DNA from 3 places in the Pseudoduganella lutea genome. Region 1 is predicted to be linked to each of the others. Evidence: predicted binding sites of a transcription regulator. Region 1 holds the regulator's gene; each other region holds the start of a gene.

Region 1 (7,720 bases):
CGGCCGTACACGGCGCATTCCTTCAGGTCGCGGCCCAGCGCGTCGGCGATCACTTCGCCCATCTTCAGCGCGGTACCGGACGGCGCATCGACCTTGTGGCGGTGGTGCGCTTCGATGATCTCGATGTCGTAGCCGGTGGACAGGCTTTTCGCGGCCAGCTCCAGCAGCTTGAGCGTGACGTTCACACCCACGCTCATGTTCGGCGCGAACACGATGGCCGTTTTTTCGGCGGCGGCCTTCAGCGCGGCCTTGCCCGCATCGTCGAAACCGGTGGTGCCGATCACCAGCTTGATGCCGTGCGCGGCGCAGTATTCGGCGTGCTGCAGCGTGCCTTCGGGGCGGGTGAAGTCGATCAGCACGTCGGCACCCTTCAGGCCTTCGGCCAGGTCGGACGTGACGATCGCACCGGATGCCTTGCCGAGAAACGCGCCGGCATCCTGGCCGAGGCCGTCGCTGCCGGCGATGCCGAGGGCGCCGGACAGGCGCAGGTCATCCGCGTTCAGTACGGCTTCCACCAGCATGCGGCCCATGCGGCCGCCGGCGCCGGCGATGGCGATGTTCAGAGTGCTCATGTGTAGTTCCTGATGTTGTTCTTGTGATGTAATCGACTGCTTGTTGGCGCTAATTGGCGCTTATTGGTGCTTACTGCCCGCCTGGCGACGTGGTGACCTCGACCGGATTGCGGTTGCCGGCATCCTGCCCGCTCGGCAGTGGCGCGCGCTGCGCGGCCGGCTGGTTTTCGCTGTTGCGCTTTTCGTCCTTCTTGAACTGGCGGATCGGGCCGGCGATGCGGGCAATGTATTCACGCTCGGTGGGCAGTTCGCCGCCTTCGAAGCGCTCGACCTTGCCTTCCTTGTCGAAGTACACGACGACGCTGCTCGTGGTCAGCTCGCCGTCGCCGCGCGCGAAGCGGAACGGGTAGTCCCAGCGGTTCTCGTGGAAGATATCGTTCAGCAGCGGCGAACCCATGATGAAGCGCACCTGGTCGCGCGTCATGCCGGTTTTCAGTTGAGCGAGCATTTCCTTCGATACGAAGTTGCCTTGCTGAATATCCGGGCGATATGGCGAGAAGAACCACATGAAGCGCTGGATCTGCGATGCCTTCGTGGTGACGGCGCCCTGCGCCGGGTCGACGACCGGGTTGGCCTGCTGCGCCACCTGCGCGCCTTCCTTCGGCCCCAGCACGGTCTTGCCGGCGCAGCCACCCAGTGCGACTGCCACGCAGGCCGCCGCCGCAAGCAGGGGCAGGCGGGATGTCCGCGGTTTCATTACTGGCAAGACCGCGAACGGGGCAGCAGGCAGGACGGACGACGGTGACGCTTGGGTGACGCGCATAAGTGACCTCAAATCGATTGAGCGGAAGTGCCGAAACGCTATATCATAAAGCACTCCAGCAAAAACCGACTACCGAACATGAGTAACAGCCCAACCGACCTGAAGGCCAGCGGCCTGAAGGCCACCCTGCCGCGCCTGAAGATTCTCGACATCTTCCAGAACAGTTCCGTGCGTCACCTGACGGCCGAAGATGTCTACAAGATCCTCCTGGCCGACAATATGGACGTCGGTCTCGCCACCGTTTACCGCGTGCTGACGCAGTTCGAACAGGCTGGCCTGTTGAACCGCAATCACTTCGAAAGCGGCAAGGCGATCTTCGAACTGAACCAGGGTTCCCACCACGACCACCTCGTGTGCCTCGATTGCGGCCGCGTGGAGGAATTCGTCGACGAGGAAATCGAAGCCCGCCAGCAGCGCATCGCCGTCGAACGCGGCTTCAAGATCGCCGAGCATGCGCTGGCGATCTATGGCAGTTGCATCAAGGACAACTGCCCGCACCGGCATTGAACGCTTGAATACAAGTAAAAACGGCCTTCACAGGCCGTTTTTTATTTGCAATGTTGCTTGAAAAATGGGCGGTCCGCCGAAGCGGTACGTCCCCACTTTCCGGAAATGTTGCTCGTAAAATGGGGACGTACCCCATTTTACGAGCAACATTCAGCCGTGGCTGAGCGCGTTCGATAGCAGGCGCGACGTGATGTCCACGATCGGGATCACGCGCTCGTAGGCCATGCGCGTGGGGCCGATCACGCCGAGCGTGCCGACGATCCTGCCGTTCACCTCGTAGGGCGCGGTGACGACGCTCATGTCGTCCAGCGGCACGAGGTTCGATTCGCCGCCGATGAAGATCTGCACGCCGGACGCCTTCGACGACACGTCGAGCAATTGCATCAGCCCCGTTTTCTGCTCGAACATGTCGAACATCTGGCGCAGCGACGTCATGTTCGAGGACAGGTCGCTCACCGACAGCAGGTTGCGCTCGCCGGAAATCACCATGTCATCGCCCGTATCGGCCATTGCCTCGGTGCCCGCCTCCACGGCGGCCTGCATCAGGCGGCCCATGTCGTCGCGCAGCTGGCGCAGTTCACCCTGCATGCGGGTGCGCACTTCGTCGAACGCCAGGCCGCTGTAGTGCTGGTTGATGAAGTTGGCCGATTGCTGCAACTGGGACGGGGTGTAATCGACGTCCGTCAGCAGCAGGCGGTTCTGCACGTCGCCACCGGGGGCAACGATCACCAGCAGGATCCGCTTTTCGCCCAGGCGCAGGAATTCGATCTGCCGGAACGCCGATTCGCGGCGCGGGCTCATGACCACGCCGGCGAACTGCGACAGCGACGACAGCATCTGCGCCGCGTTGGCGATCAGCTTTTGCGGCGGATGCGCCTGCGGGCGCAGCCGCGATTCGACGGCACTTTCATCCATTGGCTGCACGGTCAGCAGCGTGTCGACGAAAATGCGGTAGCCACGCGGCGTGGGCACGCGGCCGGCCGACGTGTGGGGGCTCGAGACATAACCGAGTTCTTCGAGATCGGCCATGATGTTGCGGATCGTGGCCGGCGACAGGTCAAGGCCGGAAATCTTCGACAGCGCGCGCGAGCCGACGGGCTGGCCGTCGGCAATATAGCGCTCTACGAGGGCTTTGAGCAGGGTTTGGGCACGGGTATCGAGTTGCATGATCGGTTCACAGGCTAAGCAGTCATTATGCACCGCCGGGAGCGCACCAGGAATTCAATCGGCTAACTGTTGTTCCAGCCACGCAATCAGCTCGCCCACGTCGCGGCAAATCGCGTCGGGCACGATGCCCGCTTCCAGGTGGGCCGTGCTGCCGGTGCGGTTCATCCACACGGCTTTCAGGCCCGCCTTTTGCGCCCCTTCCACGTCCAGGCGCAGGTCGTCGCCCACGTACACGGTTTCATGCGGCGCCACGCCGAGCGCTTCACATGCCGCCAGGAAGATTTCTGGATCGGGTTTCGCCTTGCCGAACCGGCTGGCCGCCAGCGATACCTTGAAATGGTGGGCGAGGCCGATGACTTCAAGGTCGGCATTGCCGTTGGAGATCGAGCCCAGCGTGACTTTTTCCGCCAGGCGCTGCAGCCCGGGCAGCACGTCGTGGTAAAGCTCGACGGTGTTGCGCGCGGCCGCGAACAGCTTGATGGCTTCGTCGAGCCGGGCCAGGTCTTCGCCCACGTGCTGGAACGCCGCTTCCAGCCCCGCGCGGCGCAGGCCGATCAGGTCGAGGTGGTGTTCCGGCTTTTCGGCCAGCAGCGCCATGCGGCGTGCCCGCAATTCTTCGATCGTGAAGGTTTGCGCCACTTTCGGCGCGTGTTCGGCCAGCCACGCATGCAGCGCGCGTTCCGCTTCGGCGATCACGGGGCCGATCGGCCACAGCGTATCGTCCAGGTCGAACAGAATGGCTTTGGGTCGGGCAATGTCGTTCATGCTGCCATTGTCGCATGGCCCGGCCCGGAAGACGCAAGCGCTGCTGGCTGCCGGGGCGGCAGTCGCCCTGCACCATCGGGCGCGTGCCGTGAAACCTTGGAAAGACACATGTCGTTACAAGCATTTAGCGAACCAGGCCTTGCCAAATGCACTAAAATAAGGCCCGTTTCCGGCTCAGCCGCCGCTTACGGACGGCAACGCACCGCTTCCGGCCCAGCGCCGTCCGGCATTCGCCCCGATCAATTTGGAGATTGTTATTGTTATGAAGAGTATGTATGCGTGCGCAACCGCCGGCGCGTTGTGCGCTGCGCTGCTGGCCGGCTGCGGCGGCAGCGACAACGGCAACCTGACCCTGAGGGTGGGCGTCCAAGGCCTGCTCAAGCCGGGCCTGGTCCTGAAGAACGGCGACCAGACCGTGTCCGTGCCCGCCGGGGCGAACGAGGTGTATTTCCCGAACCTGATCGCGGAAGATTCCACGATCAATATCGAGATCGTGACGGACGCTACCGCCACGGTGTGCTCGGTGGACAAGGCGACCTCCACCAACATCAAGGCCAACTACTACACTGCGCTGCGCACGTCCGTCACGTGCGTGACCAACAGCTACAAGCTGGGCGGCACCGTGACCGGCCTGACGCAGGACCAGCTGGTGCTGACCTTGGGCAGCAATACCGTGACGATCCGCCCGGAAACCGGCTCGAGCTTCGAGTTCCCCGGCTCGGTGTACGACGGCTTCGCCTATGGCGTGACCGTGCTGCAGCAGCCCGAAGGCCTGACCTGCACCGTGGAGAACCCCACCGGCACCATGCCGTCGGGCGACCGGCTGAACCTCGCGGTTTCGTGCGTTCCGCGCGCGTCCTGAACACCGCCTTCCTGGAGAATGTAATGAAAGCAAATACTATCGGCATGGCGGTGCTGGCACTGGCGCTGGCCGCATGCGGCGGCAAGTCGGAATTCACGATCAACGGTGGTTTCTATGACGCGAACGGCAACCTCGAGCCGTTGAGCAACCCGGGCCTGGTATTGGCCAACGGCGACGACGAGATCGCCGTCCCCGTCGGCACCACCCGGTTCAGCTTCCCGAAAACGATCGAATACGGCAATGCCTTCAATGTCGTGGTCAAGACCCAGCCGCAGCACATGACGTGCGATCCAACGAGCACGCCAGGCACCGCCGGCCGCAACGAGTCGATCAACATCGCCCTGCGCTGCCAGCAGAACAAGTACGCGGTCGGGGTCACGGTCAAGGGTCTCACGGAGGCGGCTGCCACCGACGCCCGGCTACAGCTGATCAATGGCTCCAGTGTGGTTGAAGTGACGGCCGCCTCACCCGTGGCAAGCTTCGGGAGCATCCCGGTCGGCACGGCCTACGGCATCACGATCTTCCAGCAGCCGCTCAACCAGACCTGCACGATCACGAACGGCTCCGGCATCATGGGCGACGCCGATCGCGCCGATGCGGTCGTCAACTGCGTCAAGAATCCGTGATATTCACAAGTGGAATGATGGGAATCATGAAGATAAATTGGATCAATATGCGGCAGCGCATCATAATCACTCCCGTCTCCTCCACTTCTTTCTGAGAAATGGATTCAGCCGGCTCCCAGAGCCGGCTTTTTTTTGCTCGCAATATTTCCTGAAACCGGGGTCAGACCCCGGTTTCAGGAAATACCACGATACCGGTGTCTGTCACCGGTTTTTTTGCAATCCTCGTGGTCGTTAAAAAGCCGCCGGGGCCTTGCGGCGCCGGCGGCTTTCGCGGTCAGCTAGCGATCAGAACTTGTACGCCAGCCCGATGTTGTAGCGGCGGCCGTATTCCATCACGTTCTGGATGTACGGGTTGCCGGCCTGCTTGTGGATCACCCGCTGGTTCGTGATGTTGTCCAGGCCCACGTGCAGCTGCAGCTGCGGCGTGAGGTATTTCGAGATGTTGGCCGAGACGTACGTTTCCTCGTCGTTTTCCACCAGGTAGCCGGCCGTCCAGCGTGGCATGCGCACGAACGGGCTGTGGTAGTTCGCCTGCAACCGCGCCTCGAAGCCGTTTTTCTCGTACCACAGCGTGACCCCGCCATTACGCCGCATCAGGCCCACCATCGGTAAGTCGCCGGTGAATTCCCGGATGCTGCTTTCGTTGTACGAGAAGTTCGCCGCCATGCCCAGGCCGTCGAACGGCGCGGGCAGCATCGTGAACGCCTGCTGGTAGGCGAACTCCAGGCCGCGCACATAGCCGCCCTCACCGTTGATCGAGCGTGTGAGCGTGGCCGGCCGGCCGTCGATCGTCGTGGTATCGCTGGTGATGCCGATGTAGCTGCCCACCTTCTTGTAGAACATGCCGGCCGACAGCAGCCCGCCCTGGTCGAAATACCACTGGTACGACAGGTCGGCCTGGTTCGCCATCATTGGCAGCAAGGCCGGGTTGCCGGCGCTGCCCGTGGCGGGCTGGCTCGATCCCGTATCGATGGCCAGCTGGCGCGATGCGCGCATTTCATCCATCGGCGCGCGCGACATGGCGCGGGCCAGCGAGAAGCGCAGCTGGTGTTCCTGCGCCTCATCCAGGTTCAGGATCAGGTTGGCGCTCGGCAGCGCCTTCGTGTACGACGCGCCCCCTTCCGTCGCCGTCGGTGCGGCGCCATTGCGCGACTCCATGCCGTAGCCGGTCTGCTTCGTGTGCACCACGCGCAAGCCCACGTTGCCGCGGTATTTCAGGCCGAGCATCTCGCCTTCCAGGTCGCCCTGCGCATACACGGCGCTCGTGCGCTCCTTCACGCGCCAGCCAGCCAGCAGGTCGGTGGTCGTCTGCGTGCGGCCATCCGGCGACAGCGCGCCGGCACCGAACAGCGAACCCACGGTGCCGTTGAAGTCGTTCAGCATCAGCGCCGGGAAATAACCGTCCGAGCGGATCGTCTCGAACGCCGATGCAGGCAGCGACGTGGCCGTTGTGGCCAGGTTCCACGTGGTCTGGTGGAACGATTTGTCGCGGTCGGAGAACCGCGCGCCGAACTTGATGCGGCTGACCGGGCCCAGTTCGACCGGGCGCCAGGCCGACAGCTGGGCCGAGTTCAGCTTGTCGTCGACGTGGCCATCGGCATCGATGTACAGTGCCGGCGCACCGAAAATCGCCGGATTGCCGGTATCCTGCGTGAACGAGTAAGACTGGTGATCATTGCCGGTGAACGCCCAGCTCAGCGTGCCGGGCGCGCTGGTCTGGCGCACGTCGGCCCACTGGCTGTCGCGATCGGCGCGGGAGGTGGCCACGTCGGCATCGATCTTCCACTCGCCCACGTTGAACTTGCCGTTCAGGCCACCGGCGAAGTTGCTCATGTTCTGGAACCAGCGCGTGCTGTGCGTCGACACCGTCACGTCGCGCACGGTGGCACCCACCACGTAGCCGTCGCGGATGTCGAGGTTCGAGAAGTTCGGCGTCTGCCAGCCATCCCAGTTGCCGATGTCGCCCGTCCAGTGCTGCACGCTCGGTTCGTAAATCTTGTTTTTCGCGTAATACAAGTCCGCCGTGATCTGCGCATCCGGGCTCAGTTTCCATTCAACCTTGCCCAGCACGCTGGCGCGCTCGTTGGTGCCGCGCTTGACCTCGTCCTCGAAGCCCCACGGGGTCTTGTCGACGCGGCCGTCGCCGGTCATGTCCACCGAATTGTTTTCGTTGAAGCCCCAGTGGTTCTTGCGCTTCTCGATCGATGGCTGCTTCTGGTAGCTGGCCGCCAGCGCCACGCCGACGCTGCCGCCGGCCAGCTGGTCGATGTAGATGCCGCCCAGGCGCGGCCGCCACGCCTTCGCGTCGACGTCGTTGGCCAGCGGGTAGTACAGCGCATCGGCCTTGACGGAAATCTGGCGGCCCTTGTACTTCAGCGGCTGCACCGTCTGCAGGTCGATCGACGTGGCGACGCCACCTTCGACCAGGTCGGCGTTCTGCGTCTTGTAGACCACTGCG
Region 2 (7,720 bases), 730 kb from region 1:
GTCCTTGTAGGCCGGTCCCACCAGCTTGTTCGCAACAGCGTGGCAAGCCATGCAGTTCTTTGCCTTCGCCAGATCGGCGCTCGCCATTGCTGACTGCGACACGAACGCCGCGCCCACTACCATTGCACCCATCACGAAACGTTTCATCGATTTCTCCAACGATTTCTCTACATTAAACCCGCGGTGATTCTAACGCGTTTCGCATCAGCGAGTACGTATGGCGGGGTACGTATAGCGTCTATCGACACAACGGGGCGCCCGGGCAGTCCGTTGACCTCCAATTGTTGCAATACGTAAATTTTGTAAGTACCATGGACAGCTTACCGGAGCCCGCCATGCCGATCATCCTTGCCATCCTTGCACTTTGCATACTGCGCTTTTTCGAAGTATGGCGCTTTGCCGACCTGTCGTGGTGGTGGATCGCGGGATCGATGGTGGCCGCCTTCGTCTGGTTCGAGTTCGTCGAACCGATGCTGGGGCTGGACAAACGCAAGGCGCACGACGTGGATGCGAAGCGACGCAAGGACCGGGTCACCGATCGCTTCGGCGCATCGAGGAAAAAGTAATCTAGTGCAGTTGAGTTCGTGTCCACCTTGGGGTCAGGCCTTTTTTCGGACACGAGCTCATCCGGATAATTGTCGGGCTCGTGTCCGATTTTGGGGTTGACCCCAAGGTGGACACGAGCCCGGCCGTTGCTGTTACCGCTTCAGCTGCGACAGGTCGCGCACGGCGCCGCGGTCGGCGGAGGTGGTCAGCGCGGCGTAGGCGCGCAGCGCCTGCGAGACAGCGCGCTCGCGGTTGACCGGATGCCATGCGGCGGCGCCCAGGTCTTCCATCTTGGCGCGGCGGTGCGCCAGTTCCTCGGTCGTCACGCGCAGGTTGATCGTGCGGTTCGGGATGTCGATGTCGATCATGTCGCCCTCTTCCACCAGGCCGATCGCGCCGCCTTCGGCCGCTTCCGGCGAAGCATGGCCGATCACGAGGCCGGAGGAACCGCCGGAGAAGCGGCCGTCCGTGAACAGTGCGCACGCCTTGCCGAGGCCCTTCGACTTGATGTACGACGTGGGGTACAGCATTTCCTGCATGCCCGGGCCGCCCTTCGGGCCTTCGTAGCGGATGATGACCACGTCGCCCGCGTGCACGGTATCGCCGAGGATGCCTTCCACCGCCGCGTCCTGGCTTTCGAACACGCGCGCCTTGCCGGAGAATTTCAGGATGCTTTCATCGACGCCGGCCGTCTTCACGATGCAGCCCTTCTCGGCGATATTGCCGTACAGGACGGCCAGGCCGCCATCCTGCGAATAGGCGTGCTCGCGGTCGCGGATGCAGCCGGCCGTGCGATCGAGGTCGTTGGCCTCGAAGCGTTCCGATTGCGAGAACGCCGTCTGCGTGGGCACGCCGCCCGGCGCGGCGCGGAACAATTGATGTACCGCCTGGTCATCGCTGCGCTTGATGTCGTATTTCTCGATCGCCTCGCCCAGCGTTTTCGAGTGCACGGTCGGCAGCGATGTATCGAGCAGGCCGGCACGCGCCAGCTCGCCCAGGATCGCAATGATGCCGCCGGCGCGGTGCACGTCCTCGATGTGGTACTTGTCCGTCATCGGCGCGACCTTGCACAGGCATGGCACGTTGCGCGAGATGCGGTCGATGTCGGCCATCGTGAACGACACTTCCGCTTCGTGCGCGGCGGCCAGCAGGTGCAGCACGGTGTTGGTGGAGCCGCCCATCGACACGTCCAGCGCCATGGCGTTTTCCCATGCGGCCTTGCTGGCGATATTGCGCGGCAGGACCGAGTAGTCGTCCTGCTCGTAGTGGCGCTTGGTGATCTCGACGATCATGCGGCCGGCGCGCAGGAACAGTTCCTTCCGGTCCGAGTGCGTGGCCAGGATGGTGCCGTTACCCGGCAGCGACAGGCCCAGCGCCTCGGTCAGGCAGTTCATCGAGTTCGCCGTGAACATGCCGGAGCAGGAGCCGCAGGTCGGGCAGGCGGAGCGCTCGATTTCCGCCACGTCCGCATCGGACACGGTGGCGTCGCCGGCCTTGATCATCGCATCCACGAGGTCCAGCTTGATGATCTTCCTGTCGTTGTTGACGACCTTGATCACCTTGCCCGCTTCCATCGGCCCGCCGGACACGAAGATGGTCGGGATATTCAGGCGCATCGCGGCCATCAGCATGCCCGGGGTGATCTTGTCGCAGTTCGAGATGCACACCATCGCGTCGGCGCAGTGCGCGTTGACCATGTATTCGACGGAGTCGGCGATCAGGTCGCGCGACGGCAGCGAGTACAGCATGCCGCCATGGCCCATCGCGATGCCGTCGTCGACGGCGATCGTGTTGAATTCCTTGGCCACGCCGCCGGATGCCTCGATTTCGCGGGCCACCATCTGGCCCAGGTCCTTCAGGTGCACGTGGCCCGGCACGAACTGCGTGAACGAGTTGACGACGGCAATGATCGGCTTGGAGAAATCGCCATCCTTCATGCCGGTGGCGCGCCACAGCGCGCGTGCGCCCGCCATGTTGCGGCCCTGGGTGGTGGTATATGAACGGTAGGTTGGCATGACGATGTCTCCTCAGACTTGTTCAGTGATGCGTGGTAACGCGTAAAGGACATCAGCTTGCGCCCGTTGCCATCAGTTGTCAAATATATGATTTAATGCGCTGTGATTCACATGAACTCTCACAGACCCGCCAATGAACGTTGAACTCCGCCAGCTGCGCTACTTCGTCACAGTCGCCGAAGAGCTTCATTTCGGCCGCGCCGCGAAGCGCCTGCACATGACGCAACCGCCGCTGTCGCAAACGATCCTCGCGCTGGAAGACACGCTGGGCGCCCTGCTGTTCGACCGTAACCGCCGCGGCGTGGCACTGACCGCGGCCGGCGAAGCCCTGTTGCCCGAGGCGCGCCGGCTGATCGCGCAGGCCGGCGAGCTGCCGGGTCTCGTGCAGCGGGCCGCATCGGGCGCTACGGGCAAGCTGGTGCTGGCATTCGTGTCGTCGGCCGACTACAGCGTGCTGCCGCCTTCGCTGCGCGCCTACCGTGCCGCCTTTCCGCAGGTGCGGATCACGCTGCAGGAAGCCACCTCCGACCTGCAGCTGGAAGAACTGCTGCATGGCCGCGTCGATGCGGGCTTGCTGATCCCGCCACTGCCGGAAAAAGCAAAGGCCGAACTGGATTACCTGCCGGTGCTGAACGAGCCGCTGATCCTCGCGTCGCCAGCCAACCTGCCGGAGCTGCGCGGCAAGCATGAAGCCAGCCTGCGCACGCTGCCACCCCTGCCTTTGATCATCTTTCCGCGCGCGATATCTCCGAGCCTGTACGACGCGATCCTGGCCGTGTTCCGCGCCGCCGGCATCACACCCGTGATCGGGCAGGAAGCGATCCAGATGCAGACGATCGTGAGCCTGGTGTCGGCCGGCATGGGCATCGCACTTGTGCCACAATCGGTCTCCAACCTGCGCCGCCCGGGGGTAGAATACCGCCCGCTGGCGCAGGCCACGCCGCTCGTGGAAACGGGCCTGGCCTGGCGCCGCGACAATACTTCCCCCGTTCTCAAGGGCTTCCTGGACTTGATGAGAAAGAGACTCTGAATGCTGATTCACCCGATGCCCGATCCCGTCGCCCTGCATGTCGGCCCGGTGGCGATCCACTGGTATGGCCTGATGTACGTGCTGGCGTTCGCGCTGTTCATCGCGCTGGGTCGCGTACGGATCAGGCAGCCGCACATCGCCGCATTAGGCTGGAAGAACCAGGACCTGGACGACATGCTGTTCTATGGCATGCTGGGCGTGGTGCTCGGCGGCCGGCTCGGCGAAGTGATCTTCTATCAGCCGCACTTGTTCGCCACGCCGCTGGAGATCTTCAAGGTCTGGCGTGGCGGCATGAGCTTCCATGGCGGGTTCATCGGCGTGCTGATCGCGATGTGGTTCTGGTCGCGCAAGGCAAAGCGCAACCTGCTGGACGTGTATGACTTCATCGCGCCGATGGTACCGCTCGGGTACGCGGCCGGGCGTCTCGGCAACTTCATCAACGCCGAACTGCCCGGCCGGGTGGTGAGCGATCCTTCGCTGCCGTGGGCCATGCAGTGGCCGGACCTGCATTTCCCGCTGCTGCCGGACCCGGTATTCCTGGAAGGCCTGCGCCATCCGTCGCCGCTCTACCAGATGCTGGTCGACGGCTTGCTGGTCTTTGCGATCCTGTGGCCCTATGCCCGCCATGCCCGCCCGCGCCTCGCGGTGGGTGCCATGTACACGCTGCTGTATGGCTGCGCGCGCTTCTTCACCGAATACTTCCGCACGCCGGACTGGGAAACCACGGTACTGGGCCTGCCCATCACGTCGGGCCAGGTGCTGTCGCTGCCGATGATCATGGCGGCCATCGCGATGCTCGTGTGGTCGTACCGGCGCAAAGTCTACGGCGTGGCACCGACGGCCGCACAGGCAGCCGGATAAGGCGGCTGCGGGAGGCTGGCACGCGCGGGCCAAGCGCCTGCGCGTTCAGCCAGTCCGCCGATCAGCCGATCAGCTTCAGGATGAAGCGCCACTCTTCGGGCTCCACCGGCATCACGGACAGCCTGCTGCCCTTGGCCAGCAGGCGCATGTTTTCCAGCGCCGGGTGGCTGCGCAATTCCTTCAACTCCAGGTAGCGCCCCTTCTTCACGGCCTTCACGTCGATGCCGGTCCAGCGGGGATTTTCCCGCGTGGCCTTGGCGTCGTAATACGGGCTCTCCACGTCGAACTGCGTGGCATCCGGGTACGGCGCGCTGGCGATTTCGGCGATGCCGGCGATACCGGGCACCGCGCAGCTGGAGTGGTAGAACAGCACGCCATCGCCAACCGCCATGCCATCGCGGATGAAGTTGCGGGCCTGGTAGTTGCGCACGCCATACCATGACGTGGTCTGGTCCTTGGCCGACAGCACGTCGTCGAAACTCACATCATCGGGTTCGGACTTCATCAACCAGTACCGTTTTGCCATCGCGCTCCTCCGGACGTAACAATGATGGACATGAAAAACCAGGGCATAAAAAAAGCGGTTGCGCATCTTTCGATGCATGCAACCGCTCTCACTGAATAGGGCCCCGCCTGTGCCGTCATGCCGGCATCCTGAACCTTACGGTTCAAGGCGGTCACAGTCAGTTCAACTTCGGGTTCATCGGACTAGCGACGCTCACACCCGCCAAACAATGTTCCGCGACCTATGCGTGTAAATGGTTCAAGGAATATATGGCACTTCTCGAACACCGCAGGGTGACACGGAGTTTACTCCTCAATCCTGATAAGGGAAAGTCTTATCGTGCGTCAGAAGAGATTTTCTTGCGGGGTCAGCGCACTGTCGAGCACCCGGTGCATCGCGGCGATCTTGTGCTGCACCTCGAGCAGGGAAATCTCGGACAGCGGTCCGGCCGGCGCTTTCGCCGTCAGGAATTCGGCCGCCATCGACAGCGCGGCCATCACGGCGATGCGGTCGTTGCCCTTGACCTTGCCGGTATCGCGGATGGCGGTCATTTTCTTGTCCAGCAATGCCGCGGCTTCGCGCAACGCGCGCTCCTCGCCTTCCTTGCAGACGAGGCGGTACGACGAACCCAGGATGATGACGTCCACATTGCTCATGACGGGATGTCCTCGTTTTCAGGGGTGGCCGTTTCCAGCGGTGGAATATGTTCCAGCAAAGCCGACACCCGCGCATGCGCTTCGGCCAGGCGCTTCTGGTGGCCGAGGTTTTCGGCGACCATGGCGGCATTGGCCTGGCGCAGTTGCGCGTTTTCACGGCGCAATGCCTGCGTCATCTCGGCCAACTGCTCGATCTTGTCGGAAAGTTCTTGGAAGTCTGCAATCATCCCGTCACTATAGGACGGCACGATGACACGGTCAACCGAATCGGCTGACTTATATACTTAATATAATCTTAATGGAATGCGTCTTGATGAGAATGCGTCTTAACAAGATGCATGACGACATGCCGCCACGAGGCGGCATGGAAGACAGCCCAGGGGAAGTTCAGGAAATCGGTGTTCAGGTGATGGCACCCACCGCCAGCAGCAATGCTGCCCCGGCCAGTACACCCAACGCCGCGCCGGCGGCAACATTGAGCGCGACACGCACCCACCCGGGCGCATGCAAGTCTCTTGGGAATTTCGTCTGGAACATCGCAGCCTCCGCTCAACAATGTTGTTGCAGTGTTTGATGATTGCTTCCGAATGCGAATGGACAGTGTGCACCTCCGCCGCGGCTTTGTCAAAACACAAACCGGGCTTCTCCGGCGCGCGCTTGAGCCCTCCGGAGAGGCCTTAGACATTTTTCCAATATGAATCCTCTTGAAATCACCTGTGACCATCCCTATAATCGTTGGCACTCGTTAGTCGAGAGTGCTAACAACGAATCAACCTCACTGTACACATAAGGAGTTTTGTATGAACCTTCGCCCCTTGCACGATCGCGTCATCGTCAAACGCCTGGACCAGGAAACCAAGACCGCATCCGGTCTGATCATCCCTGATGCCGCCGCCGAAAAGCCGGACCAGGGTGAAGTACTGGCAGTGGGCAACGGCAAGGTTGCCGACAATGGCACGCTGCGCGCACTGGAAGTCAAAGTTGGCGATCGCGTTCTGTTCGGCAAATACTCGGGCCAAGCTGTCAAGGTTGACGGCGAAGAGCTGCTGGTGATGCGCGAAGAAGACATCCTGGCCATCGTCAACAAGTAATCGGCCGACCCCTTACCTAGATTCTGGAGAATTCGAACATGGCAGCTAAAGAAGTGATTTTCGGCGACGCAGCGCGCGCCAAAATGGTTGAAGGCATCAACATCCTGGCCAACGCGGTCAAGGTCACCCTGGGCCCGAAAGGCCGAAACGTGGTGCTGGAGCGCTCGTTCGGCGCCCCGACCGTGACCAAGGACGGTGTCTCGGTCGCCAAGGAAATCGAACTGAAGGACAAGCTGCAGAACATGGGCGCGCAGATGGTGAAGGAAGTCGCATCCAAGACTTCCGACAACGCCGGCGACGGCACCACCACCGCGACCGTGCTGGCACAAGCCATCGTGCGCGAAGGCATGAAGTTCGTTGCCGCCGGCATGAACCCGATGGACCTGAAGCGCGGTATCGACAAGGCCGTGGCCGCCACCGTCGAAGAACTGACGAAGATCGCCAAGCCATGCACCACGTCGAAGGAAATCGCCCAGGTTGGCGCGATCTCTGCGAACTCGGACTACTCGATCGGCGAGCGCATCGCTGAAGCGATGGAAAAAGTGGGCAAGGAAGGCGTCATCACCGTGGAAGACGGCAAGTCGCTGAACGACGAGCTGGACATCGTGGAAGGCATGCAGTTCGACCGCGGCTACCTGTCCCCTTACTTCATCAACAACCAGGAAAAGCAGGTCGCTGTCCTGGAAAACCCGTTCGTCCTGCTGTTCGACAAGAAGATCTCGAACATCCGCGACCTGCTGCCGGTACTGGAGCAAGTGGCGAAAGCCGGCCGTCCGCTGCTGATCATCGCCGAAGACATCGAAGGCGAAGCGCTGGCGACCCTGGTGGTCAACAACATCCGCGGCATCCTGAAGACCTGCGCAGTGAAGGCTCCTGGCTTCGGCGACCGCCGCAAGGCCATGCTGGAAGACATCGCCGTGCTGACCGGCGGCCAGGTGGTGGCTGAAGAAGTCGGCCTGACGCTGGAAAAAGTCACGCTGGCAGAACTGGGCCAGGCCAAGCGCATCGAGGTGGGC
Region 3 (7,720 bases), 1.6 Mb from region 1:
CGGCCACCACGCCGAACATCAGCGCACCGGCAATGATGCCGATCAACCTGGCTTGCATAAGTCCTCCGTGCAAATGACTGGACAAGCGAGGTTATCAAATTGTTATGATATGCAGCGCACAGCTGAGCATTATCTGCCCGGAAATGGAGTGTTCGAGAAAAAAAGTTGCTCAAAAAATGGGGACGGACCCTATTTTCAAGGAAATAATCGGAAGAGTCGGTTCTTCAATTTGTTTCCAAAAACCGGGGTCAGACCCCATTGTCTGGAAATATTTCCTGTAACCGGGGTCTGACCCCGGTTTTGGGCAATAAAAAACCCGGCGTAAAAGCCGGGTTTCTTGGTGGCGCGGGGCGCGTCATACGTAAGCGGCCAAGGCGGTTTTCATCTTTTTCAGCGCGGCCGATTCGATCTGGCGGATGCGCTCGGCGGATACGCCGAACTCGTCGGCCAGCGTGTGCAGCGTGGCGCCGGAGCCGTCGTCGTTGGCCAGCCAGCGGGCTTCCACGATGCGGCGCGAACGGGCGTCCAGCTTGCCCAGTGCCGTTTCCAGGCCCTCAGACTGCAGGCGCGTGACCTGTTCCGCTTCCAGCACCTTGGTCGGCTCCGACAGGTCGGACGACAGGTAAGCGATCGGCGAGAACTTGTCGTCTTCATCGTCGGTCGGCGCTTCCAGTGCGATGTCGCGGCCCGACAGGCGCGTTTCCATCTCGATCACTTCCTCGCGCTTCACGTCGAGCGTTTTCGCCAGCGCGTCGATCTGGTCCGGCGTCATCGCATCGAGGCCGGTCTTGTGGCTGCGCAGGTTGAAGAACAGCTTGCGCTGCGCCTTCGTCGTCGCCACTTTCACCAGGCGCCAGTTTTTGAGGATGTACTCGTGCATCTCGGCCTTGATCCAGTGCATCGCGTACGACACGAGGCGCACGTTCTGGTCCGGGTCGAAGCGCTTCACCGCCTTCATCAGGCCGATGTTGCCTTCCTGGATCAGGTCGGCGTGCGGCAGGCCATAACCCAGGTAGCCGCGGGCGATCGAAACCACCAGGCGCAGGTGCGACAGCACGAGCTTTTCCGCCGCCTTCAGGTCATTGTTTTCCTTCAGGCGGCGACCCAGCGAGACTTCTTCTTCATGCGTCAGCATTGGCAGGCGGTTCACAGCGGAAATGTAGGCGTCCAGGTTACCCAGGTTGCCGCTGAACCCAAGTCCCAGTGCACTGGTTCCGGCTGGAACGAGGGCGGAAGGTGTGGACATAGTCATTTTCATTCCTCGCTTGAAGGTCTTGCGTGGCTGCGCTGCGGGATTGCAGCACGGCATTTGCATACAGCATGCAGTGTTGAACTTAATTCGGTCTTAACCACCGGCAAGGGCTATGTGTCAAGCTTTGGCCTCAAGTTTTGCCGTGTTCAACGTTGCGTTTGAACATATATTAGCACTCTCCATAGGCGAGTGCCAATCTAGACAATTCAATGGCTCCGATAGCCAAAATACTATGGCTCGATACTAGTCGTTAGGCCAGGAATACGGCTCTTGCCAGCAACATTACTCGCCAGAATTTGAGCTGGATCAAAGGATTGGGATCAAGATTATCGGTCGCGCGCAACGCACTCTGTGCGTGAACGCACGATGCCCGGCGCGGGCGTGTAGGACCGCAGCCAACGCAGTTGTACGCCGGCAGGAAGGTGTGAACAAACAGATAAGGGCGGTCCGCCCCATTGCAAGGGGCGAACCTTATCGAAACAAGCCCCGATAAAGGGGCGTCAGGCCAGCCGCTTCAATTGCCGGCGTACCGACAATGCCGCGCCGACGAGCCCCAGGCCGGCGGACAGCGCCAGCAACAGCGCCATGGCCAGCGGTTCGAGCGGTGCCAGCTGGAATTCCGACGCGTACAGCCGGGCGAACTCGGCGATCGCCTTGTTCAGCGGTTGCAGCGACAGGGCAACCGCGCCCAGCGCGACGACACCCGAGCACAGCCCCAGCAACGCACCCGTGTAATAGAACGGGCGCTGGATATACGTGTCGGTGGCGCCGATCAGCCGCGTCACGAGGATTTCCTCGCGCTGCGTGAGCACCTGCAGCCGGATCGTGTTGAACACGACGGCCACGACAACGGTGCCGAGCGTGGCCGCCAGCAACAGCAGGCCCACGCGCAGCACGCCCAGCAGCGCAGCCAGCCGCTTGACCCATGCCGAATCGACCTGCACCGATTCCACGCCGGGAATGGCGCGAAGCCGGTCGGCGATCTGGTCGACGTGGGCGCTCTCGGCCGCACTCTGGAATGCGTTGAGCCGAACGATATAACTGTCCGGCAGCGGATTTTCGCCCAGCGTATCGATCACGCCGGCCACGCCATTCTTTTCCTGCAATTCCTCGAGCGCTTTTTCACGCGGCACGAACACGATCCGGGCATCCTTCGCAGCCGCGCGCAGCGCGCCGGCCATGCCCTGCGTGTGCTCGCGCGGCAAGTCCTGCTTCAGGAACACGGACAGTTCCGGATCGACGGCCATCTGTTCGGACATCGGCCGGATATTGTCGAGCACCGTCACGCCGGCAAAGGGCAGTGCCAGCGCGATCGCCACGACCAGGATATTGAAGAAGAAGGAACCCGGCGCGCGGCGCAGGTGCACCAGCGCCGAGCCCAGCGCATAGCCATGTTGACGCAGCCACACGCTCATGCGGCCTCCGCCAGCAGTTCGCCGTGCTGCAGCTGGATCACGCGGCTGGCGCTGTCCAGCACCAGCTCGTCGTGGGTGGAGATCAGGCAGGTGACACCGGCCTTGTTGAACGCGCGCAGCGCATCGAACACCTTGTTCGCACTGGCACGGTCCAGGTTTGCCGTCGGTTCGTCGGCCAGGATGATCTGCGGCCGGTTGACGATCGCCCGGGCGATCGACACGCGCTGCTGCTCGCCGCCGGACAGCGCAAGCGGACTGGCCGACGCACGGCTCAGCAAGCCCACCTTGTCCAGCGCCGCGCGGGCGCGCTCTTCCGCCTGGCTGCGGGGCAGGCCCGTGACCAGCATCGGCATCATCACGTTGGCCAGCACGGTGCGGTCGGTCAGCAGCCGCTGCTGCTGGAAGATCAGGCCCAGGTTGCGGCGCAGGAAGGGCACGCCGGCACTTTTCAGGCGGCCGATGTCGGTGCCGTTCACGGTTACCTGGCCGGACGTGGGGCGCTCCATCGCCGCGATCAGCTTGAGCAGCGTGGACTTGCCGGCGCCGGACGGGCCCGCCAGGTAGACGAGCTCGCCCTTGGCGACCGTCAGCGTGACGCCGCGCAGCGCGGTGGTTTCGGAAGTGTATTGCTTGGTGACGTTGACGAATTCGATCATGGCCGCTTTTTTCTTGCGCCCTCAGCCGAGCAGGGCTTCGACGAATTCCTCGGCGTCGAACGGTTGCAGGTCCTCGATCTTTTCGCCGATGCCGATGAAGTACACGGGCACCGGGCGCACGCGCGCGATCGCGGCCAGCACGCCACCCTTGGCTGTACCGTCCAGCTTGGTGATGATCAGGCCCGTGAGCTGCAGCGCATCGTCGAATGCCTTGACCTGGGTCAGGGCGTTCTGGCCCGTGTTGCCATCGATGACGAGCAGCGTTTCGTGCGGTGCATCGTCCATGCCCTTGGCGATCACACGCTTGATCTTCTGCAGTTCGTTCATCAGGTGCAGCTGGGTCGGCAGGCGGCCGGCCGTGTCGATCATGACGACATTGGTGCCTTTCGCCTTGCCGGACTGTACCGCGTCATACGACACGGCGGCCGGATCGCCCGATTCCTGCGACACCACGGTCACGTTGTTGCGCTGGCCCCAGACCATCAGCTGCTCGCGGGCGGCGGCGCGGAACGTGTCGCCGGCGGCCAGCAGCACGGACTGGCCATGCGCCTGCATGTGCTTGGCGAGCTTGCCGATCGTGGTGGTCTTGCCGGCACCGTTAACACCGGAAATCATCATCACCGTCGGCTGGTGCCGGCCCAGCATGAAAGGTTTCTCGAGCGGGCGCAGCAGGTCGATCATCAATGCCTTCAGCGCCACCTTGACGGCCGCGGCATCGGTCAGCTTGTCCTCCTTGACCTTGCGCTTCAGTGCCTCGAGCAGGTAGTCGGTGGCATCGATGCCGGCGTCGGCCATCAGCAGCGCCGCTTCCAGTTCTTCGTACAGGTCGTCGTCGATGCGCGCGCCAACGAACAGCAGCGACAGGTTGGCGGATGTTTTCGACAGCCCGGCCTTCAGCCGGTTCATCCAGGATTGTTTCGGTTCGGGGCGCGGCGCCGTTTCGACGTCGAAAGCAAGCGGCGCGGGAGCGGCAGGCGAAGCGGGAGCCGGTGTGGGGGCCGGTGCGGGCGCCTGGTCCGCAGGTGCGGCCGGCGGCACGTCGGGCGTGACGGTTTTTTTCTTGAAGAAGCTGAACATGTGTCGTGGGGGCAGCCGGTATTGGACCGGTAACACGCTGAGAATGGTTTCTTGCGCCGGCTATTCTACCAGAGCGCCCCCGAAACCTTGTTGAAAGGGTATTTCCCGTATTTCACGGGGATTGCACGGGTTTTGCACGCCCAATGCGCCTGGTCCCTGCCAGGCGCGTTTCAGGCAACCGTGGAAACACGCTGCCCGTTGCGCCAGTCGGCCAGCGCCTGGGCCACGTCCGGCAGCGTCAGCACTTGCACGAACGAGGGGGCACGGCGGCGCAGCGCGGCATTGCCGCCGCCAGCCCAGAGCTCGACCGAATCCGGCAGCCGGGCCCGCAATTCCTTTAACGCATCGAGCACGTGGCGCGTATTCATCGACGTGGAGAACGACAGCGTGACCACGTCCACCTGCAGCGCGCGGGCCGCCTCGACGATGTCGGGCAGCGGCGTCTGCGGCCCCAGCGAATAGCAGCCCGCACCTTCGACCACCATCAGCGCTTCGGACATCAGCAGGCCCAGGCCGTGCTTTTCCTGCGGCGTGGTCGTCAGCAGGATGCGCGGGCGTGGCGCGCCGCTCAGCGGGTTGGTCGGCGGCATCGAGAAGATCGCGCTGCGCAGCACCATCTGCAGCGTTTCCGTGATCAGGTGCTCCTGCCACACGCCGAGGTCGCCGCATGCCCACGCATCGCCGATCGCGCCGGTCAGCGGGGCCATCAGGTCGATGACGAAGTTGCGCAAGCCCATCACCAGCAGCGCCTGCGACAACTTGCGTCGCAGCGCGTCGCTGTCGTGCGTGCGGCACAGGTCCAGGTAAGGCGCCAGCTCCGTCGCGGCATGGGAGCGCGGCCGGCTGCCGGTGGCCGTTTTCTCGGCCAGGGCCTGCAGTTCCTGGGCCGAATAGCCGATGACCTTGCCCGGGCGGAAACCCAGATCGATCAGGCGCTTGACGAGGCGCAGCTTGTGCACCTGCTCGACCGGATAGAGCCGTTCGCCGAACGGGTCGCGTTCCGGCCGCGGGAAGGCGTAGCGCCGTTCCCACACACGCAGCGTTTCCTTGGCCACGCCGGTATCGCGCTCGACATCGCTGATCGTGCACGGCATGGGCGAAAAAGGCATCGGGTTGTTCATCTGCGCGGGAAATTCCTGCTTTTGGGCGTGCAGCATTCTAATGCCTTTTCTTGGGGAAAAATTAAGGCCTGGCCCCGGACGGCAAGCGTTGTCCTGCATCCCGCCCGGCTTGTCCATGACATGCGCAGGAAGGATGCTGGGATGCATTTTATTTACGATCTTCCACGAATCATGTCATGGACAAACGCATGCAAAAAATTTGTTTCGCCGGGCCGTTACGCGCCCAGCCAGGGCATGAATTGCCGGCTCAGCGGCACGGTGATCACCGCCAGCAGCGTCTGCAGTGTGATCAGGGACGCCATCAGGCGGGCATCGCCCCCCAGCTGTTTTGCCATGATATAGGCGTTTGGCGCCGTCGGTAGCGCGCAATAGAAGCACGCCGCCAGCGCCGCTTCTGGCGACACGTCCAGCAGCAGGCATACCTGGGCCGCCAGCAGCGGCATGACCAGCAGTTTCAGCACCGACGCCACCGTCAGCGCTGCGGGGCGCGCCCCCTCCAGTGTGAAGACCAGGCCACCGCCCACGCACAGCAGCCCCAGTGCGGTGGCCGCCTTGCCGAGGATGTCCAGCGTGTTCATCAGCGCTTTCGGCAACTCGATGCCCAACATGCTGACGAGCACGCCTGCCAGCGTGGCCTGGATGATCGGATTTTTCGCCAGCGTCCTGCCGACGCTGCCCAGGTTCGGCTTGCTGCCGCTCCAATAGGCCAGGGCGACCACGGACAGGGCGTTGACCACGGGCAGGCACAGCGCCAGCGCCAGCATCACCAGCGAGGCCGTTTCAGGCGGGAAGAACAGCGCAGCCACGGCCAGGCCGAAATACGTGTTCGGGCGCATCGCGCCCTGCATGACCGAAGAACGGCTGGCACCCGGCAGCGCAGGCAGCAGCAGCAGCGCCGCCAGCGTCAGGATCACCACGACAAACGTGGGCAGCAGCGTGGCGAGCGCCAGTTCGCCGACCTCGCGGCCCTCGAACGACAGGCGGGCAGTGCCGGCGAACAGCATCGCGGGAAACGCCACGTTGTACGAGAACTTTTCCATCGACGGGAAGAACTCGGCCGGCATCCAGCCGAAGCGGCGGATTGCCACGCCCAGCAGGATGATCAGGAAGACGGGAAGGATGGAAGCAAGCATGGTGCGATTCTAATGGGGGCCTGGTCAATATCGGCGCGTGCCGGTCAGTCCGCCGAAATGCCGGACGGGCCCACGCGGTGTGCGTTCGGCGTGCTCGAGATACGGATGCGGATCAGGTGGCGGCCCGGGTCCGTGTACATGGCGCGGCCGTGCAGCGTGCGGTGGTTGTCGGCCCACAGCAGCGTATCGTCCGGCAACTGGCGCACGAAGCGGGGGGCGCGCTCCTCGACGATCTCGTTGAGCAGGCGTAGCGCGGCTACCAGTTCGGGAGTGGCCAGATCGGGCCGGGCTGCAAGTCCTTTTTCAATCGAATCGTAGCGCCACCGCATCGCTCCGCCATCGGCATGGAATACCGGTGCGTAGAATAATTCGACCTGATCGTCGCCGGCGGCATACACCGACGGCACGCGGAAGGGAACCTGCGTATCGCACAGCAGCGCATAGGCGTCGCGGCCCGCTTCGGTTTTCTGCAGTTCGGCCACGATATCTTCCACGTCGATCAGCAGCGATTCGCCGCCGTTGCAGCGCGCCGAGGCCACCACGTACAGCAGGAACTGCTCTTCCGGCATCGGGTAGAACGAGGAATCGGTGTGCATGTCCGCATTGCCCGTGCGTTCGGAAAACGTGACGAATTTCGACTGGCTGCCGGGGCGGGCGCGCACATCCCAGGCCACGCGCTTCGTGCGCTGGTCGGTCGACGTGGGAAAGCCCTGCGTCAGCGCGATCGCATACAACACGGCGTTGCGGTGTGCCTCGGAAAGGCCGGCAAGGCCCAGGCCCGTGATCGCAAGGCCGCGCGCCTTGCGGCTGGCCATGTGCGCGGCGAAGTCGCTCAGCGTTGGCACCCCCAGCAGTTCGCGCTGCAGCGCTTCCTCGTCGGGGTGGGGATAGAAGCCGTTACCGTTGAAATCGTCGAAATGGCGTTCGACGATGGCGATGATGCGGGGCAGGTCGTCGCCCCAGGAAAAATTGGTCTGCACGACAGCGATGCTGCCGGATTGCTCGATGGAAGAAAACATGGAAGCCCCTGAAGTTACTTGCCACATGGCAATAGAGGCTGCATTTT

What was found. Region 1 encodes HrcA, which represses chaperone genes, less so after heat shock. Its sites were predicted from a motif close to TTAGCACTCNNNNNNNNNGAGTGCTAA; they were not measured.
Region 2: groES (co-chaperone GroES) is a predicted target of HrcA. The motif match lies at 6,349-6,375, and genes of this name have one in related genera.
Region 3: rpoH (RNA polymerase sigma factor RpoH) is a predicted target of HrcA. The motif match lies at 1,422-1,448, and genes of this name have one in related genera.

The regions. Positions count from the first base shown of each region.
Region 1 covers NZ_CP035913.1:3,603,774-3,611,493, reverse strand. Annotated here, with positions in the region: gene dapB (4-hydroxy-tetrahydrodipicolinate reductase) at 1-572, opposite strand, end outside; gene EWM63_RS15265 (outer membrane protein assembly factor BamE) at 643-1,221, opposite strand; gene fur (ferric iron uptake transcriptional regulator) at 1,414-1,842, shown strand; gene hrcA (heat-inducible transcriptional repressor HrcA) at 1,993-3,009, opposite strand; gene EWM63_RS15250 (HAD family hydrolase) at 3,064-3,774, opposite strand; gene EWM63_RS15245 (hypothetical protein) at 4,037-4,636, shown strand; gene EWM63_RS15240 (hypothetical protein) at 4,660-5,262, shown strand; gene EWM63_RS15235 (TonB-dependent receptor) at 5,548-7,720, opposite strand, start outside.
Region 2 covers NZ_CP035913.1:4,329,468-4,337,187, reverse strand. Annotated here, with positions in the region: gene EWM63_RS18380 (c-type cytochrome) at 1-147, opposite strand, end outside; gene EWM63_RS18375 (TIGR04438 family Trp-rich protein) at 336-566, shown strand; gene ilvD (dihydroxy-acid dehydratase) at 699-2,561, opposite strand; gene EWM63_RS18365 (LysR family transcriptional regulator) at 2,695-3,591, shown strand; gene lgt (prolipoprotein diacylglyceryl transferase) at 3,592-4,452, shown strand; gene EWM63_RS18355 (EVE domain-containing protein) at 4,514-4,978, opposite strand; RNA gene ssrS (6S RNA) at 5,075-5,255, opposite strand; gene EWM63_RS18345 (cell division protein ZapA) at 5,302-5,613, opposite strand; gene EWM63_RS18340 (hypothetical protein) at 5,610-5,840, opposite strand; gene EWM63_RS32845 (hypothetical protein) at 6,016-6,150, opposite strand; gene groES (co-chaperone GroES) at 6,414-6,704, shown strand; gene groL (chaperonin GroEL) at 6,743-7,720, shown strand, end outside.
Region 3 covers NZ_CP035913.1:1,970,190-1,977,909, reverse strand. Annotated here, with positions in the region: gene EWM63_RS08230 (hypothetical protein) at 1-58, opposite strand, end outside; gene rpoH (RNA polymerase sigma factor RpoH) at 356-1,246, opposite strand; gene ftsX (permease-like cell division protein FtsX) at 1,753-2,667, opposite strand; gene EWM63_RS08215 (cell division ATP-binding protein FtsE) at 2,664-3,323, opposite strand; gene ftsY (signal recognition particle-docking protein FtsY) at 3,345-4,400, opposite strand; gene EWM63_RS08205 (MerR family transcriptional regulator) at 4,571-5,557, opposite strand; gene EWM63_RS08200 (AEC family transporter) at 5,737-6,654, opposite strand; gene EWM63_RS08195 (TauD/TfdA family dioxygenase) at 6,699-7,673, opposite strand.